DNA from 4 places in the Bacillus jepli genome. Region 4 is predicted to be linked to each of the others. Evidence: riboswitches for the same ligand, from Rfam matches in the RefSeq annotation. Region 4 holds a riboswitch; each other region holds the start of a gene.
The links. Region 4 has a riboswitch for thiamine pyrophosphate ahead of thiT (energy-coupled thiamine transporter ThiT). Riboswitches for the same ligand answer to the same signal wherever they lie in the genome.
Positions count from the first base shown of each region.

Region 1: another riboswitch for thiamine pyrophosphate. It lies ahead of thiM (hydroxyethylthiazole kinase); the one in region 4 lies ahead of thiT (energy-coupled thiamine transporter ThiT).
Region 2: another riboswitch for thiamine pyrophosphate. It lies ahead of ABC371_RS17540 (3-oxoacyl-ACP reductase); the one in region 4 lies ahead of thiT (energy-coupled thiamine transporter ThiT).
Region 3: another riboswitch for thiamine pyrophosphate. It lies ahead of tenA (thiaminase II); the one in region 4 lies ahead of thiT (energy-coupled thiamine transporter ThiT).

Region 1 covers NZ_JBDFMO010000001.1:4,001,189-4,004,572, forward strand. The annotation lists gene thiE (thiamine phosphate synthase) at 1-306, opposite strand, end outside; gene thiM (hydroxyethylthiazole kinase) at 293-1,117, opposite strand; TPP riboswitch at 1,181-1,291, opposite strand; gene ABC371_RS20450 (PadR family transcriptional regulator) at 1,432-1,779, shown strand; gene ABC371_RS20455 (HAAS signaling domain-containing protein) at 1,766-2,764, shown strand; gene ABC371_RS20460 (hypothetical protein) at 2,918-3,241, shown strand; gene ABC371_RS20465 (gamma-glutamyl-gamma-aminobutyrate hydrolase family protein) at 3,255-3,384, opposite strand, start outside.
Region 2 covers NZ_JBDFMO010000001.1:3,421,217-3,424,600, forward strand. The annotation lists gene ABC371_RS17525 (alpha/beta fold hydrolase) at 1-687, opposite strand, end outside; gene ABC371_RS17530 (hypothetical protein) at 874-1,005, shown strand; gene ABC371_RS17535 (DNA alkylation repair protein) at 1,121-1,783, shown strand; TPP riboswitch at 1,848-1,954, shown strand; gene ABC371_RS17540 (3-oxoacyl-ACP reductase) at 2,045-2,806, shown strand; gene thiW (energy coupling factor transporter S component ThiW) at 2,828-3,331, shown strand; gene ABC371_RS17550 (Na+/H+ antiporter NhaC family protein) at 3,370-3,384, opposite strand, start outside.
Region 3 covers NZ_JBDFMO010000001.1:3,179,708-3,183,091, reverse strand. The annotation lists gene ABC371_RS16285 (PadR family transcriptional regulator) at 1-82, opposite strand, end outside; gene ABC371_RS16280 (carboxymuconolactone decarboxylase family protein) at 275-943, opposite strand; SAM riboswitch class I at 1,104-1,212, opposite strand; gene tenA (thiaminase II) at 1,336-2,016, opposite strand; TPP riboswitch at 2,115-2,215, opposite strand; gene trmL (tRNA (uridine(34)/cytosine(34)/5-carboxymethylaminomethyluridine(34)-2'-O)-methyltransferase TrmL) at 2,335-2,805, opposite strand; gene ABC371_RS16265 (YidH family protein) at 2,901-3,287, opposite strand.
Region 4 covers NZ_JBDFMO010000001.1:1,085,791-1,089,174, forward strand. The annotation lists gene ssb (single-stranded DNA-binding protein) at 1-487, shown strand, start outside; gene rpsR (30S ribosomal protein S18) at 534-773, shown strand; gene thiT (energy-coupled thiamine transporter ThiT) at 860-1,429, opposite strand; TPP riboswitch at 1,504-1,605, opposite strand; gene ABC371_RS05625 (YybS family protein) at 1,835-2,764, shown strand; gene ABC371_RS05630 (DHH family phosphoesterase) at 2,793-3,384, shown strand, end outside.

The sequences.
Region 1 (3,384 bases), 2.9 Mb from region 4:
AATCATATCCCTAACTTTTTCAACCGGCATATCCTCTTGCCCTACATGCACTCCATCCGCATCACATGCTAGCGCAACCTCCACATTATCGTTAATAACAAATGGAACATGATAAAAAGCCGTTAACTTTTTTAGTTCAACTGCTTCCTGTAAAAATTCATCATACTCGAGATTTTTTTCTCTGAGTTGAAGGAAGGTAATTCCACCCACTAATGCAGCTTCTACCTGCTCGACTAAAGTCCGATTGCCTGTCCAAGCACGATCGGTTACTGCATATAAAAGCATTGCATTTTTATCGATTTTCAATGTTCATCCCACCTTGTAGTAATCTAAAGTCTAGCTTGCTCATCCAATCAATCAAGTACGTTCTAAATGATGAAGTTCCACCATTTAATTCTTCTACCTTTTGGTGTGCAAGTTCTCCGCAATATCCCATCGCACTCACCGCAGCGGCCGTACTTTTTAAAATTTCCTGAGGATTTGCACCACAATAAGCAGCGACAACGGATGTAAGCATACAACCTGTCCCTGTGATTTTTGACATCAATGGATGCCCATTTCTGATTACATAGGCTTTATCCTTATTGGCCACGATATCAATCGCACCCGTAATAGCGATAACAGCATGTGTTTGCTCACTTACCCTTTTTGCAAACTGAACCATTTCATCGAGGTTTCCTTCATTAATCACATCTTCTGCGGCGGCATCCACACCTTTTGTATACCCACTACCAGCATGAACGGTTTTTATTTCAGAAAGATTCCCTCGGATTACGGAAAACTGTACTTCGTTTAATAGGCGATAGACAGTATTAGTCCTCAGGCTAGATGCACCCGCCCCAACTGGGTCCAAAATTACGGGGTTCCCAACTTTATTAGCAGCTTTTCCTGCTAAAATCATGGATTCAATCGTACGCTCGTTTAATGTACCAATATTGATGACAAGAGCGCTACAAATATTTGTAATATCTGCCACTTCCTTAGGATCATCTGCCATAATTGGTGAACCCCCACAAGCAAGGACCATGTTTGCAACGTCATTTACCGTCACATAGTTAGTAATATTATGTACAAGCGGTGTGCTTTCCCTAACATTTGCTAAAATTTTTTCAAACATCCTTCATCCTCCTATACAAAATAAAAAATGCGGTATACCTAAAATAGATATACCGCATGAACGCACATACTTACACAAATTCCCTACGTTGGCATTATCCAAATCAGGTTACAGGGTCTAAGCTACATTTCGCTTACTCTCAGCCCACATGTGTGAGCTCCCCTACTCATATTTACTTGTCTTTATTATACCATACGAAAAAAATCTGTCATTATTTTAAAATGGGTCATTGCTTTCGTAACAACAATAGTGTACGATACATAGTATAAATTAAATACTGTATGACATATAGTAATAAAAAATGAGGTGGGTGAATGAGTAACTTATTAAACTCATTAATGACAGAGCTTAGAAGAGGAACGTTGACACTAGCGGTATTAAGTCAATTACGAACCCCTCAATATGGATATTCACTTGTTCAATTATTAGAGGGATCCGGAATTGCAATCGACCAAAGTACCTTATATCCCTTGCTACGCCGCCTTGAAAAACAAGAATTGGTGACGAGCAGTTGGGATACATCTGAAAGCAGACCCCGTAAGTACTATGTATTAAGTGAATACGGGCTCGAGATCTTTTTACAGCTAAAAAAGGAATGGATTCAAAATTCAAAAGAGCTATACAGCCTTTTAGAGGGAGAGGAAGATTATGAATCTGATTGATATCTACATTCAGGAGGTTACAAGACGGCTTCCTGAAAAAATGCGTGCCGATATCGCACTTGAACTACGGTCGACCATTGAGGATATGTTGCCTGATGATTATATCGAAGAGGATGTCAAAACCGTGCTCGAAAAATTAGGAAGCCCAGCAAAATTGGCTAATAATTATCGCGACCGGCCCATGCACCTTATTGGTCCACGTTATTTCGACGTGTACGTCAACTTACTAAAAATGATTGTACCGATTGCCGCTGTAGTTGCTCTCATCTCGATATTTGCAGAATATCTTATCGGGTATCAAGGTGATGAAGCTATTATTAATTTGGTTTTAGACACAATAGGCTTCGGGATTGCGAGAATCATTGAGGTTTCGATACAAACATTCTTTTGGTTCACACTTGTGTTCGCCATAATTGAAAGAGTGGATAAAAGTAAAGATGATCAGCCACTAACCACAAGCCTACAAAAATGGACTCCAGATGATTTAAAGAAAATCGCATATATTCCTAAGAAAAAAGCGATTTCAAAACTTGAAGTATTCGGCGCTTTTTTATGGATTTCAATTTGGGTAACCACTTATTTTTATGCGAATCGACTACTAGGTGTTTATGAAGGTGGTGATGGTGGTCTCGAATTTGTAATCCCAGCTTTAAACCATGAGGTTTTGCTTTCTTTTTGGCCAATCGTTCTAGTTGTGATTGGTTTGGAAATAGCATTAGCTCTATATAAACTAATCAAAGGGCAATGGACGAATAGAATGGCAATCTACAATACACTCTTGCAAGTATTTTCGAACATTGTATTCATCATAATCTTCTTAAAACCTACTATCTTAAATCAAGATTTTGTCTTGTATATGACAGATTTATTTGGCATCGATGGTTTTGACTTTAAAACATGGTTCATAGCTCTTGTACTTGTTTCAATCATCGTATCTGCAGCGATCAACATCTTTGACGGAATTCGCAAAGCCAACATCCACTAGGAGCCACGGGGGTCGGGGCCGCAGGGACGGTTCTCCTGGCTCCTTGTTTTATTTAACAAACTACCAATAACTCTTGTGGGATTAGTTGTCCTAATCCTTTTTCAGAATGCATATAGATGAGTAGTAGACATGGAAAAAAGGAGTTTGGTAACCTTGAATAAATTTTTGGCTGCAATTGGCATTGTTTTTATCATATTTGTGACAGGTGTAATTGAAGCAGATGATGTCTTCGAATACAAAAATGCCATTTCTGTTTCTGGACTTTCTTCTGATGAAGAAGTAACAGCAAATTCGGACGAGAAAAACGGAATCGAAGGACTAATCCCTGAATTAGAAATGCAGTTCGTTAAAACGGAAATCGTGAATGGGAATAAAGTAGAAATCTACCGGGAGTATGAGGTTTACCGAAATGAAGCAAACGAAGTGATTAAAAAGGTTCCCACAGATAATTACGAGTACTTGGAATACTGGAGATAGGAGTTTAGCCAAGCTAAACTCCTTTTTCTGAACAACTTTCTACAAATCTAGTAAAAATATGCTTTGAAATCTGATCACCTCTCACCGCCAAGCCTTCCGGATGCCACTGAACACCTAACACAAAGGAATGACCGGTGCTTTCA
Region 2 (3,384 bases), 2.3 Mb from region 4:
TAGGCGCCATTGTTCTTGTTTGTAAAATTCTGTGCTAAGCCCCATAACGGCCCATATTTTTGCATGTCTATTTAATCCTTCGACTACTTCTGTACAAGACTGGTAGTTTCCGTTTTTCCAGCCTGGATCTGAAGTTATGGCATCTATTAAAGTTTCTGTAAAGATGAAATCGTGTGTCGTATTTTTGGCAGTCCCAGCAATCGGTGCAGCACGCTTGACCATATCCGGATATCTCACAGCCCATTCATATGTCTGTTGGGCTCCCATTGATCCGCCTACAACTAAAGCAATTTCTTCAATACCGTACTTTTCAGTAAGGAATTGATGTTGAGCACGTACATCATCGCTAATTCTGACCTTCGGAAAGTTTACCAAACTAATAGGAGCGGGACTGTTATGCGGGGAACTTGATAGTCCATTTCCAATTTGGTTGATAATAACAATAAAGTATTTACTAGGATCTAGAGCTCTTCCTTCTCCTATATATGGCTCATAGGCCTTGTTTGTACCTGAAAACCAAGTAGGGAGAACAATCGCATTATCCTTTGCTTCGTTTAGTTCACCGAATGTCGAATAGGCAAGCTGACAGTTTGGAATCATTCCACCTTCTTCTAGTGTGAAATCTCCTAAATTATGAAGTTCAAAAGGACCGTGGAACTCTTGGCTATAAAATGAATTCTCAATCAAAGTGGGAACCACCTTTCATTTTTTATTCTACTTATACAATATATATAGAAGAAATCTACTTTTGAGAACGGCTAGATGGACAAACTTATTAATAAACTTGAATTTTTTTTGAAAATAAGCACGTTTTCATTTCCCCTTCATATACTACTTATTGTGTGAGAAAACTGTTAGAAGGGAAGTACGAAGATGAGCAACGAGATTAAAACACCAGTTTCAAATGATTACAAGGACAAAGAAGGCTACAAGGTAATCGAAGTAAACCTTAACACTCCAACAGAAAACTTATTTGCTGTTGTTACACCTATAAAGATGCAGTAGTTTCCTCTAAATACTATCTTTTCGTGCGTATTCTTACATAGAAAAGATGGTATTTTTATTTTGCTTATAAAAGGCAATAACGTACAATAAAGGAAACGTAATAAAGGAGCATGTTATGAACGAATTAAATGATCTTGTTGAATTATTTGAAACGAATCGAAATGAAGAAAATGCAGAACCAATGAAGAAATATATGAAAAACCTGTTCCCATTCCTTGGAATAAAAGCACCGTTAAGAAGACAATTAATGCGTGATTTTTATAAAGAAACAGGTATTTTACAACAAGAAATTAATCTTAAGCTTGTCAAACAATTGTGGATGAAAGAAGAACGCGAATATCAATATGCAGCATTAGACTATTTAGTTAAGTCTCTAAAGAAAATAAATAGCAGCCATTTACTATTTATAGAGAATCTCATTATCACCAAATCTTGGTGGGACACGGTAGATATTCTTGCCCCACATCTTATTGGAAAAATCGCAAAAGAAACACCCAGCATAATTGAGGATAAAATCGAAAAATGGACATTCAGTGACAACATATGGCTAAAACGTTCATCGATATTATTTCAATTAAAATACAAACTAGAAACAAATGAAACATACCTATACAAATACATAAGAGCTAATGCAGATAGTAAGGAATTTTTCATCCAAAAGGCAATCGGTTGGGCATTAAGGGAATACTCAAAAACTAACCCAGATTCAGTTCGTGAATTTATTAATGAAACCACACTGGCGAAATTAAGCATTAGAGAGGGGAGTAAATATATTTAAAGGCTAGCGATCAATTACCTTTACATTTTTGTCTGAACATACTATGCTTATAGAAAGAATATTCGCAAACTACTAGGGGTGCCCGACTGGGCTGAGAGAAAAACGGACGTTTTTTAACCCTTTGGACCTGATCCGGGTAATACCGGCGGAGGAAAGTAGAGTGGAAAACTTCCATCTTTTCTTGCTACCTAAGCCAGGTCCATATATGTGGATCTGGCTTTTTGCGTATTTCTTATCATACTTTATTAGGAGGCTACTAGAATGAAATTACAAAATCAGGTTGTTCTTGTTACCGGTGGTGCACGTGGACTAGGAAAGGAAATTGTAAAAGCATTTGCAAATGAAGGAGCGAAAGTGGTTATCAATTACTTCAAAAGTGAAGCAAAAGCTCATTCTCTAAAAGAAGAAATTGGTGAAAACGCAATTGCAATTCAAGCTGATGTGAGAAATCGTGAGCAGGTAAAGAACTTATTTATTGAATCGAAAAAGCATTTTGATCAACCTATAACAACAGTTGTTAATAACGCTTTAATAAATTTCCGTTTTGATCCCATTGCAAGAAAAAACGCTGAAGAGATATCATGGGCAGATTATCACGCACAGCTCGAAGGAGCAATCCGAGGGGCTTTACATACAACTCAAGCTGCAATTACTGACATGAAGGAATTAGGTTTTGGTCGAATCGTGACTATTGGTACAAATCTCTTTCAAAACCCTGTCGTTGCCTATCATGATTACAACACTAGTAAGGCAGCACTTTTAGGATTTACTCGAAACATGGCAAAAGACCTTGGGGCTTATGGCATTAACGTTAACATGATATCAGGAGGTCTACTTCAAACAACAGATGCAAGTTCGGCAACTTCTGAAGAGGTTTTCCAAATAATTAAGAATTCAACACCTCTTCAAAAAGTCACGACACCAGAGGATGTTGCGAATGCGGTTCTTTTCTTTGCATCACCTTGGAGTAAAGGTGTAACTGGACAGAACCTAGTCGTTGATGGCGGATTAGTAATGGACTAAATTTCAAAAGGAGGATTAACAGTGAATAAAACATTAAAAATGACAATTACAGCGATGTTTGTCGCAATAGGAACAGTTACAAGCCATTTGTTTGCAATACCAATCGGATTTACAAAAGTGTTTCCAATGCAACATTTTATTAATGTACTGTCGGCAGTCATTTTGGGTCCAGCATACGCAGTACTTCAAGCTTTTTCAGTATCATTACTTCGAAACATGCTAGGGACAGGTTCATTATTTGCCTTTCCAGGAAGTATGATTGGTGCGTTTTTAGCAGCCTTTTTATATTCAAAAACAAAGAAAGCTTCTATGGCAATGACCGGTGAAATTATCGGAACCGGATTATTAGGAGCGATGGCTTGTTATCCAATCGCCACACTCATACTTGGTCAGGATGCAGCGCTTTTTGGGTTCGTGCCCGCGTTCATTTTTAGCTCAATTGCAGGATCTATCTTTGGGTTTATTATCGTTGGCATCGTATTAAAAAGCCCTGCCTTTAAAACATATCAAGAACGAAATCTTTAACATCGGAAAAAGACTAAACAGTTAGCGTTTAGTCTTTTTTAAATCATTAAACC
Region 3 (3,384 bases), 2.1 Mb from region 4:
AACCATAAATAGGCTCCTTTTCGATGACAGCCAACACACATCCATCCAATACTCCCTTTAACAATTGGCTTCTTATTGACATCTCATCTTACTCCCCCCTCTAGTTTGCTATACAAGGTAGTGAACAAAAAAATAAAGTTATTCTTAGGTAGTTGGTTTAACAAGATAGCTGATATAAAAAACAACTATCTTGTTATACAAAATAGTTGTTTTAAGTGTAAATTTATTTCATTTTTTTGTCAATAGGTTTTTTCTATAATGATAATGTTCCTACTTAATTTTCATCATACGCATTAAGTGCGTTCACACTGTGCGCCAGCGCAGATCCTTCTTTTAATGCAACGGCAACGAAAATAGCTTCAGAAATTTCTTCCAAATCAGCGCCTGCTTTTTTAGCATTTTTCGTATGAAGATCGATGCAGTACGGACAACCCGTTGTATGTGCGCAAGCAACCGCAATCAACTCTTTGTCCTTTTCTGTTAAGTTTTGCGCTTTGAGCGACTTACTGTCAAAATCAATAAATGCTTTAAATGCCTCTCCACTCAAGTCCGCAAATTCTTTCAGTCTAGCAAAATAGGATGCCTTATACAGTTCTTCATCACCATTTCCATCATATGCGTTGAGTGCATTCACCCCATGTGCTAAAGAAGAACCAGCCTTTAATGCAGTCGCAACAAAAATAGCTTCCGCCACTTCCTCTTTCGTTGAGTCATTCTTTTTCGCATTGCCAACATGTAAATCAATGCAATATGGACAACCTGTGATATGCGCGACCGCCACGGCAATCAGTTCCTTTTGCTTCACGGAAAGTCTTCCCGCTGCTAAAGCTTGGCTATCAAACTTGATGAAAGATTGAAAGGTCTCTGGGGCATACTGTTTCAATTCTGGAAGTCTTCCGAAGTATTCCTTTTTGTACAAGCTATCTGTTTTTGTTACTGTCATTTTGCATCTCTCCCTTAGGTATTTTCCCCAATTAAAATACGATTTTTCACATCAACTTACTTAGTTTTTGTAAAATGTGGACACCTAATATACGTTTAAGTGTAAACATATAAAATTTAAAAAGCCCCTTCCGATGAGGAAGAGGCATTATGTACGTCCACACTCATCTTTCAAGCATTTGCTTGCTGGAATTAGCACCTTGATACATTCATCGTAACGGTTGCTGCGGGATCAACGGACCAGTTTCCTCCCCCGACTCTTGATAAGAGAAAATCGTATTTAATTTAGGAATCTATTACTTACTACCTTACATGAATTGACAAAAGCTTGTCAACAGAAATATTAGATTATTTCGAAAAAGTAGCCATTAACCGAGTTTTGAGATTTAACACTTATAGGTTAATCGGCCACTCCTCTAAATGCTCTGCCATATCCCAAAACATGTATTCGTACATGCTTGTTTTTACGACAATTTCTTCAAGAATTGCTAGTTCTCGTTCAGATTTTCCACTAGCCATTACATTGAGAAGAGTTTTACAATCATCGGATAACTTCGTAAATTCATCGGATGCATACATTTTAACCCATTCTCCATAAAATTCATGTTCGATGGATCCAGGCCATGTTACGAGCTCTTTTCCAATAAAATTATAACTCCAAGCACAAGTAAGGACGGCTGCAACAACATTTTCAACACCGCCAAGGTGGGCGACGTTCAGCATGTAACTTGTGTAAGAAGTCGTAGTTGATGCAGGCTTTGTGGCCTCTAGTTCTTCATGAGAGATACCAAATTTCGCGGCATATTGACGGTGAAGATCCATCTCCACCTCAAGCGTACCATGTAAAAGATTTGCAAAAATGGACATTGTTTTTAAATCGGGAGCTTTTGCACTTCCTATCGCAAATAGACGGCTATACTCAATTAAGTACACATAATCTTGTTTCATATAATGTTTAAATTTTTCCTTTTCCAACCAGCCCTCGCCTATCCCTTTGACGAAAGGATGTTCCAAATACGAATTCCAAATTGGTTCTACTCGATTCCATAAACGATCAGTAAATAAACGACTCACTTTCATTTCCCCTCTCTACTTTTGACATCAGGGAGAAAAAACAAAACCCATCACTAGTGACTAGAAATGGGTTCGGTAATATATCATCGTATACACGACAAATACCAACTCCACTTCCCTACGCTAGTGTTACCTAGATCAGGTTCAAAGGGTCGATATTTCTATCTCTCAGCAAATACATGCTCCCCTAGTCGAATTGTTAGATTATTAAGTTACTATATATTAGTTAAACATAGCCGCTGAAAATAAGCAAATGTTCGAAAGATTACCAGACCTGTTATGTGCAAGCCAAAAAAATCCTCCAAGATGGAAGATTTCTTATTTCAAATTCGGATATCCTTGTTGTCTTAATGCCTCATATACCAATATCGCAGCGGTGTTTGAAAGGTTAAGGGATCGAACATGCTGATTCATTGGGATTCTTAAAAAATGATTTTTATGTTTTTCTAGCAAAACTTTAGGTAAGCCTGTTGTTTCTTTTCCAAACATAAAATAATGTTCTTTTGAAACATCGCTGAAATCAAAAGCTGAATGTGTTTTTTCGCCAAACGTTTCAATATAGTAAAACTCACCTTGATTTTTCGAAAAAAAGTCATCTAATGAGTCATAATACGTGATATTGACGGAATGCCAGAAATCGAAACCCGCTCGTTTGATCATTTCTTCATCTGTTGAAAAGCCAAGTGGCCGGATTAAATGTAAGGCTGTATCCGTTGCAGCACAAGTACGTGCAATATTTCCTGTATTAGCCGGAATATCTGGTTGATAAAGTACTACATGTATTGCCAAGAATGGTCACTCCTAACTATAATTTCAATCCAAATTATAGCATATAGACCGCGGACAGAGGAACTTTAGATGAGTTCGTTATACCCAGTTTGCCCTTACAAAATTACAAAGTAAATCCCAAAGACGACTGCAATCGTTATGACAAAAACGCCAAGGGTGAGCACCGTGGTTTTGGGAGTGCGGAACGTCTGGTTATTAATCGCATTGATTTTTCTCATATAGGCAATCATAGCCATAATAATAGTCAGAATGCCAATCCCAACAGAAAATAGTCCAATCACATTTGCTAATAGATCCCCTGTCGAGGAAAGGCTGGTTTTCATTGTAAAATGCAAATTCGTTACAAGGAACCCAACCCCAATAATCGCAATTGCCGTTCTTACCCATGCTAAAAATGTTCTTTCATTCGCAAGATGCTGCTGAATGTATTTAGAATCCACTGTTTGATTGTTCTCCACTTTTTTCGGGTTATCTCTATTCATAACATCACCCTCTTTATACTCAAGTTTAAACCTTCTTAAAATACTAGTTCGGTTATCAGTGTTTAATTCGTAGCTACATTCCATAAAATAACCCAAG
Region 4 (3,384 bases):
AACCTTCACACTCGCAGTAAATCGAACATTTACGAATCAGTCAGGCGAACGTGAAGCTGACTTCATTAATTGCGTTGTATGGCGCCGACCCGCTGAAAACGTGGCGAACTTTCTGAAAAAGGGAAGTTTAGCAGGCGTTGATGGTCGTCTTCAAACGAGAAATTATGAAGGTCAAGATGGCAAACGCGTATATGTTACTGAGGTTGTAGCAGAAAGTGTTCAATTCCTTGAACCTCGAAATGCAAATGACCAACAGCGCAGCGGTGGAGGTAACTTTGGTGGCAATAATGGCGGAGGCTATGGTGGTAATCAAGGTGGCTACGGTGGCAACCAGGGTGGAAGCCAAGGCGGTGGCCAAGGTGGATACTCTCCATTTGGACAGAGTCAGAACCCAAATCAAAACCAAGGACCTACAAGAGTAGACCAAGATCCATTTGCGAATGATGGACAACCCATCGATATTTCAGACGATGATCTTCCATTCTAACTTGTAAGTTAATCTATAAAATGAAATTCGGAAGGAGGAAAAAGAGATGGCAGGCGGACGTAAAGGTGGACGTGCAAAGCGTCGTAAAGTGTGTTACTTCACAGCTAATGGAATTACACACATCGATTACAAAGAAGTAGATTTACTTAAAAAATTCGTTTCTGAGCGTGGTAAAATCTTACCTCGTCGAGTAACTGGTACAAGCGCAAAATACCAACGTAAATTAACAGTTGCTATTAAACGTGCTCGTCAAATGGCATTATTACCATATGTATCTGGTGAATAGTAAACAAAAGCGATGACTGTCAATGCGGTCATCGCTTTTTTTATGGTTATTTTTTGACGGGACCAAGAGAACCGTCCCTGTGGTTCTTACATTGTTTGCTTTTGTATGAAAAAACGAGGTGAAGCTACTATAAGTAATACTAAAACGATTGAACATGCAATAAAGGATCCTAGCATTGCAATGCTGTTAAATGTAAAGGAGTAAAACACAGGGTCCATTCCTTTTGGTGCATACATGCCCCAGTATATAAATCCAGCAAGAAAATGCCAGAAGTAACGTGCTACACTTCCTACAAATATTGCGAATACAATCATAACTAAAGCTAATCCTTTTTTATTTTTATTTAACATGTTTTGAACCGGACTTTTAAATAAACCAGCAAAACCGATAAAAGGAAAAGCAATTACAAATTCAATAAAACCTTGTAATGGATGAATAATTTGAGGGTCGAATACAAGTTGTAATAATCCCCATATTAATCCTGAAAGAAACCCTGTTTTGAATCCCCATCTTAAAGAAATAATAAATACAGGAACCATTGCAAAAGAAATGGATATTGTTGCGATTTTAATAGATGGTACAAATATGTCCAGTGCCAACGCCAATACTGCAAAAATTGCAGCTTCAATCATTGCCTGTAATCTTGTGTTTCTCATAAAAAAATCCCCCTTGAAGTATGTTGTAAAAAAACGCACCCCAAAGGAGAACAACTTTAATAAAAGTATAAGTTCTCAGGTAACTCTCACATCCCTACGCTAGCATTAACTAACAGGTTCGAAGGGTCTGAACTCTAATGTTCACTCTCAGCAAAATTGCTCCCCTTGTGGTTACGTTTATTCATTTAATTACTATCATAATAGAAAATAGGGAAAAGTAAAACAAAAAGTTTTTATAACAGGAGATATTCGACTAAAGAATGACAGGTTTCTATGTCAAACTTTGAAGACATCATGTTCAGTGGAGGTCCAAAAGTTGAAGACTTTCTAGTAAATCTTTAAAATAGAAAGTGATTGTTAAAATAGGCTCATGTTTTAAAGGGTCATATAAGTTGAGGTGAAAAGGTGAAAAACGCAAAAAATTTAACAGAAGGCGCCATGCTACTAGCTTTTTATAGTGTGCTATTACTTCTTACTTTATATATCCCACTATTAGGAGCTTTATTTTTATTCCTTTTGCCAGTACCATTTATTCTGTTTACGGTGAAATATCGGGTAAAGCAGTCATTCCTATTTCTACTAATTGCCTTTTTATTATCTGGGCTATTAGGTTCGGTTTTGGGGATTATACATACGATTGTGTTTGGAATAACAGGAATCTTACTAGGTGAGTTGATCAACCGAGGAAGAAGTGGTATCGAGCTTTTTCTAGGCTCCTGTTTATCGTATTTGTTCTCAATCGTGCTACTGTATGTAACAGCTATAGCAGTTCTGCAAATTGATGTATTTGACATGATTCGAGAGAGCTCACGGGAATCTTTTGCCATGGCTGAGAGTATAATGAGGGCAACAGGGGGCGAAGTGAATAAAGAGGCTATTGCAAAACTTGAAGAGTCAATTAACATGATGCAATACATCGTCCCAAGTATGTTCGTTTTGTTTGCGATGCTTCTAGCCTTTGTTACGGTAATAGCAATGAAACCAGTGCTTACCCGACTTCAAGTGAAAATGAATCCATTTCCACCTTTCCGGGAGATTACTTTTCCTAAGAGTATTTTATGGTATTACTTACTAATTTTACTTTTAAGCTTTGTTGAATTGGAAAAGGGTACGTTTGGGTATACCGCCTTTTTAAATCTCTTTTTTGTTCTGCAGTTATTTATGATAATTCAAGGTCTGTCCTTCATTTATTATTTTTGCCATCAAAAAGGAATTACAAAGGCTGTGCCAATTATACTGACAATCTTCACACCATTTCTCCTTTATATTATTCGAATCTTAGGTATAATTGACATAGGGTTTCAACTGAGAAATCGAATTAGCGGAAAGAAGTAAAACAAAGCTTTAGGGAGCTGAAAATTACATGCCAGATTTTTACAAAAGGAAGTTATTTCGCTATCCTATTTATGCATTGCTTGTGATAACAAGTATTTTTAGTGCAATTCTTGTTTATTTTAAATGGATGATCGGGTTAGCATGTTTTCTGCTCCTTGGATTTATTGTGTATTTTTTATTAAAAGCAAACTCAATTCTAAAAAAGGAAATGGAGCATTATATCTCAACCCTTTCGTATCGCTTAAAAAAGGTTGGCGAAGAAGCGTTAATGGAAATGCCGATTGGGATCCTGCTTTATAATGAGGAATTTCAGGTTGAGTGGGCAAATGCCTATTTATCGAACTTTCTTGACGCAGATACGCTGGTAGGAAGATCGCTTTATGAGGTTGAGGAACTGATTGTACCCTTAATTCAACAAGAGATCGAAAGTGAGACAATTACATTAAATGAGCAGAAATTCAAGGTCATCATAAAGAGAGAAGAACGTTTACTTTATTTCTTTGATGTAACTGAACAAATGGAAATTGTGCAATTGTATGAAGCAGAGCGAACTGTTTTGGGGATTATCTTTTTAGATAACTATGATGAAGTAACCCAGGGAATGGATGATCAACGAAAAA